DNA from 2 places in the Brevibacillus sp. YAE8 genome. Region 1 is predicted to be linked to the other one. Evidence: riboswitches for the same ligand, from Rfam matches in the RefSeq annotation. Region 1 holds a riboswitch; the other holds the start of a gene.

Region 1 (2,194 bases):
GCTTTTTGTCCGCAAGAGCGCGGCGGGCAAGCTCGTCTTCCCCTTCTGTCAACGCGAGCTTTACTTGACGGTCGCGCTTTTCGATCAAAGCGTTCGCTTCGTCCAGTTGCTGGCGGAATTTCTTTTCCAATGCTACCTGGCGGGCGACAGCCACTTCGACCTGTCCGATTTCCACTTCCATATCCCGCATGTATTGATTCAGCATAACTACCGGATCTTCCATCGAATCCAGGGCGTCATTTACCGAAGCTACTGTCAGGTCACGCAAACGTTTGAAAATACTCATTTTCAATTCCTCCTCATCATATCACATCGTGTCATTTCATCCAAAAGCTCTCGCGACATGGCTGCTTATGGCTGGCGGCGGGTCATTTCTCTTTCCCACGCGTCCAGCGTGTCTTCTTTTAATACTTTTTGTGCCCACTGACGTTCCCAGGCTGGCGGCGCTTCTTTGGGGACATGGCCGGGGCGCAGTAAGCGATACCCCAGATAAATCACACCAATGGCCAGTAAGCCGTGAAACAGCAGATGGAGCTTGCCGATCAGCATCAGGAACCCGAACAGGAAGATCACGATTCCCCAAAAACGCGAACCGGATTGTCCCATGATTTTTCGAGCGCCGTACAGCATGATGATCGCCGGAATCAAAAGCCCGATCAGATCACCAAAGTCGATTCCTACTTGATCCAGGAGAACCAACCCGCCGATCAGCAAGAGAACTAGCCCGAGCAAAACCTTTCCAGACCGTTCACTCATTGCTCGCTTACCTCCTATCATCTTTTGCGTGTGTGGTGCTTGTTGAACCTTATGGCCTTATTGTAGCCCCCCGCATAGGCTCCCCATAACGGGCGTGCGGTTGGTTTTTCCCTCCGTCCTTGGACGGAGAGCATTTCCTGCCATAATCGGACGAGCCTGCTCCTGCCCTTTTCTCGACCCGGCGCTTGCATTGTCGAAGCAAATCGTTACAGCATCAGACAAAATTTTGTGACAAAAAGGTGAACAAGCGGTTACAAAAGAGGGAAAACGGGAAAAGCGTAGAATCTTCGTAAAGTGCGTGTAAAAAAACATCGAAAATAGCCGAATTCCGCATGTCGGAAACGGGGGAACCAGTTTTTTGGGGTGAATGATTGCATGTTGGCAATCTAGGGCGTCCTTTCGACCGAACCCTTCAGCTAACTTCGTAGGCTCACGAAAGGAGCAGTTTCTTTTGCGCAAGGTGGTACTGTCTTTACTTATGGCCGGAATGCTGGCTATGGGAGCCGGCGCTGCACACGCGGCCGAGGGTGCAACACTCGAAGACGTGGTCAGCGAACTGTATGGCGTCCCTTACAAATCATCCGGTACGTCCAAAAAGGGCTTTGACTGCTCCGGTTTCACACGCTACGTATTTGATGCGTTAGGTGTAGACCTGCCTCACAATTCTGCCGCCCAATACGAACTGGGGACAGAGGTTGCCAAGAAAGACTTGCAGCCTGGAGATCTTGTGTTCTTCAATACAAACGGACGAAGCATCTCACACGTAGGCATCTACATCGGGAATGGCACATTCGTGCATTCGGAATCTGGCCGCGGCGTCGTCAACACCAAGTTGAACGACCCGTACTACTGGAGCAAGCGTTATGTTGGCGCCAAGCGCATCAGCACACCTGTTCTGGAAGCGGCAGCTCCGAAAAAGGAAAACGCGGTGCAAGCTGCATCGTTGTCGGAAAATCAAGCACAAAAGAAGTAGTTCGGCAAAAAATAAGAGCCAGGGACATTGCGTCTCTGGCTTTTTCTGACGAAATTTAGGACCAGGTCTAAAGAGGTGCCCCTACCTATAAGTAAAGATGCATGAATGGACGGATACTTGCCCTTATCATGTGAAAGCATGTTATGATAGACAGGATTAGTTCTTTGTGCCATAGCACCTCATCCACCTATTATATTAGAAGTAACTGGGGGTAATTCCGGTGAAAGATCACATTTTGATCGTTGATGACAACCAGGAGATTATTGAACTGCTTGAAGATATTTTGGAAAACGAAGGCTTCCAGGTTTCCTCGGCGGAAAATGGCGAGGATGCGCTTGCTCTTCTGAGCCAGGGCGAGCGGCCCAACCTCATTTTGCTCGATATCATGATGCCGAATATGAGCGGCTACGAGCTGTGCTCGCAAATTCGCCGCGAATGGGATTTGCCGATCCTGTTTCTCAGCGC
Region 2 (2,194 bases), on a different contig from region 1:
GTCAAACACCGTGATCTTGCGAGAAAAAAAGAAACTGCCCGCTGACGGACAGTTTCTTTTATAAAGGAGACTTACAGTTTTACTACGTTCTCAGCTTGAGGACCGCGGTTGCCTGTTACGATGTTGAACTCAACGCGCTGGCCTTCTTCCAAAGTTTTGAAGCCGTCGCCTTGGATTGCGCTGTAGTGTACGAATACGTCGTCTCCGCCTTCTACTTGAATGAAGCCGTAACCTTTTTCTGCGTTAAACCATTTTACTGTTCCGTTCGCTTGCATGAGAAAACCTCCAAAAGTCAATTTGAATATGCTAGTCATATTTACCGAAGCAAATAAAGCTCACATATCATGAAGAAATACCCCAGAGCGAGATCGCGATACGCCTTCATGATATGTGAAGTTGATCTACTTCGCTAAAATGAAAGTGTCATAGGACGGAACTGCCATGTTAAAACCAAAACTTTTTGAAAACCTAAAACGACGAAAGCCCTTCCTCTCTTCCATCCTTGCGGCTCCGATGACCGCGCCAGTGTGAATCGGGATTTCAAAAACGTTATCCATCAGCATACACCTCGAAGATTTAGGCTCAAGTATTCAAGTAGCATTATCATTCTACCATAACCAGACCATAAAAATCAACCATTTACTACTACTCTATCAGAAAGGCAACTGCTACAATAGGCTCGGGAGGGATTGCGAATGCTAAAAAACATCTGGACGAAACAGGAAGTAATCGAGTTGCTGGAAAAACAGACACCTGTACTCATCCTTGACGTCCGCGACGAGGCAAAATTCCGGAACGGAACGCTCACCAGCGAATTGGCCGCAACCAAAAACGTTCCCTATGTGCACATGCTCGAACGTGACAAGCCCTTAGATGAAGAAACAGAATCCGTGGCGCGAAAAGCGCAGGTCATCACGGTCTGTACGTCGGGCAACAAAGCGCAAAAAGCGGCTGCTCTGCTGCGCGAGCACGGATACGAGGCAAAAGCGCTGCTCGGCGGACTGACAGCGTGGAACGAGCCGGAGAGCGAGGGCGAATAAGCCCAGTAGCGCCAGCGTTTCCAGCGGTTTGGCAGATATTACTTCTTTATTTCGGGTGGGATAGTCTGATATTCTGGGTCATGCCAAACCAATAAGCCGAAGCTTCCTCACGAATGGAAGTGCGGGGGATCTTTTTGTGGGTCACGCATCCACTAAGGGGTGAATCGCTCGAAGGAGCGTAGGGTTGTTTCCTCAATCCGAATCCGACAACTAACCTCGTAGGCCAAAAAAAGGAGACGATGTTGAATATGAAACGTTTTGGAGCTACTGCCATCGCGATGACTCTGGGATTGGGCTTGGCTTTGACCGGCTTTACCCCATCTGCATCTGCTGCAGCCAATTGCCCGGTACCAACTGGCATACAATACCAAATCCAGTATCAATGGATTCCATATATGGGTCAGCTTCCATTTGCACCTAGCGCACAGCCACAACAGCCTGCCGCGCCAGTAAATCAGGCGCCTGTACAAAAGCAGCCCGTACAAAAGCCGGTGCAACAAGCGCCACAAGCACCAGCAAAGCCAGTACAGAACGTCACAAAGCCGGCTGCTCCGGCGAACCAGGCCGACCAGGCACAGGCTGGCGACTTTGCCAAGCAGGTTGCTGATCTGGTCAACCAGGAACGCGCCAAAGCAGGTCTGGCGCCTGTAACGATGGATGCTGCCCTGTCCAAAGTCGCTCTGGCGAAAGCAGCCGATATGTCGAACAACAACTACTTTGACCACACCAGCCCAACGTACGGTTCTCCGTTTGACATGATGAAGCAATTCGGCATTTCCTACATGACCGCAGGCGAGAACATCGCCATGGGTCAACGCAGTCCGCAAGAAGTGATGACGCAGTGGATGAACAGCGAAGGCCACCGCAAAAACATCATGAACCCGGCCTTCACCAAAATCGGTGTCGGCTACACCAACGGTTACTGGGTTCAGGAATTTATCGGCTAAGAACGTCTTTCCCTGTACACGAAAGCCGGGTACTCTTTTTCCAAAGAGGCCCGGCTTTTTTCGTGTGGAGCTATCCTTGCTCCGTATTTGCCGCGTTTTTCGCTTTGGGGGTGCAGCCGCAGCCTTCCTGCTCGTCAAACAGAGCGACTTCCTTCTGGTTCATCTTCTGCTTCGTTGGATAGGCAGAAACTTGCTGCAGTTCGGCAT

The links. Region 1 has a riboswitch for cyclic di-AMP ahead of AC27IT_RS14670 (C40 family peptidase). Riboswitches for the same ligand answer to the same signal wherever they lie in the genome.
Region 2: another riboswitch for cyclic di-AMP. It lies ahead of AC27IT_RS00885 (CAP domain-containing protein); the one in region 1 lies ahead of AC27IT_RS14670 (C40 family peptidase).

The regions. Positions count from the first base shown of each region.
Region 1 is NZ_BAAIYG010000010.1:95,455-97,648, reverse strand. It holds gene AC27IT_RS14680 (PspA/IM30 family protein) at 1-286, opposite strand, end outside; gene AC27IT_RS14675 (LiaF transmembrane domain-containing protein) at 352-756, opposite strand; cyclic di-AMP (ydaO/yuaA leader) riboswitch at 1,066-1,203, shown strand; gene AC27IT_RS14670 (C40 family peptidase) at 1,208-1,729, shown strand; gene AC27IT_RS14665 (response regulator transcription factor) at 1,950-2,194, shown strand, end outside.
Region 2 is NZ_BAAIYG010000001.1:324,221-326,414, forward strand. It holds gene AC27IT_RS00870 (hypothetical protein) at 1-45, shown strand, start outside; gene AC27IT_RS00875 (cold-shock protein) at 72-275, opposite strand; gene AC27IT_RS00880 (rhodanese-like domain-containing protein) at 696-1,040, shown strand; cyclic di-AMP (ydaO/yuaA leader) riboswitch at 1,125-1,280, shown strand; gene AC27IT_RS00885 (CAP domain-containing protein) at 1,289-1,987, shown strand; gene AC27IT_RS00890 (hypothetical protein) at 2,058-2,194, opposite strand, start outside.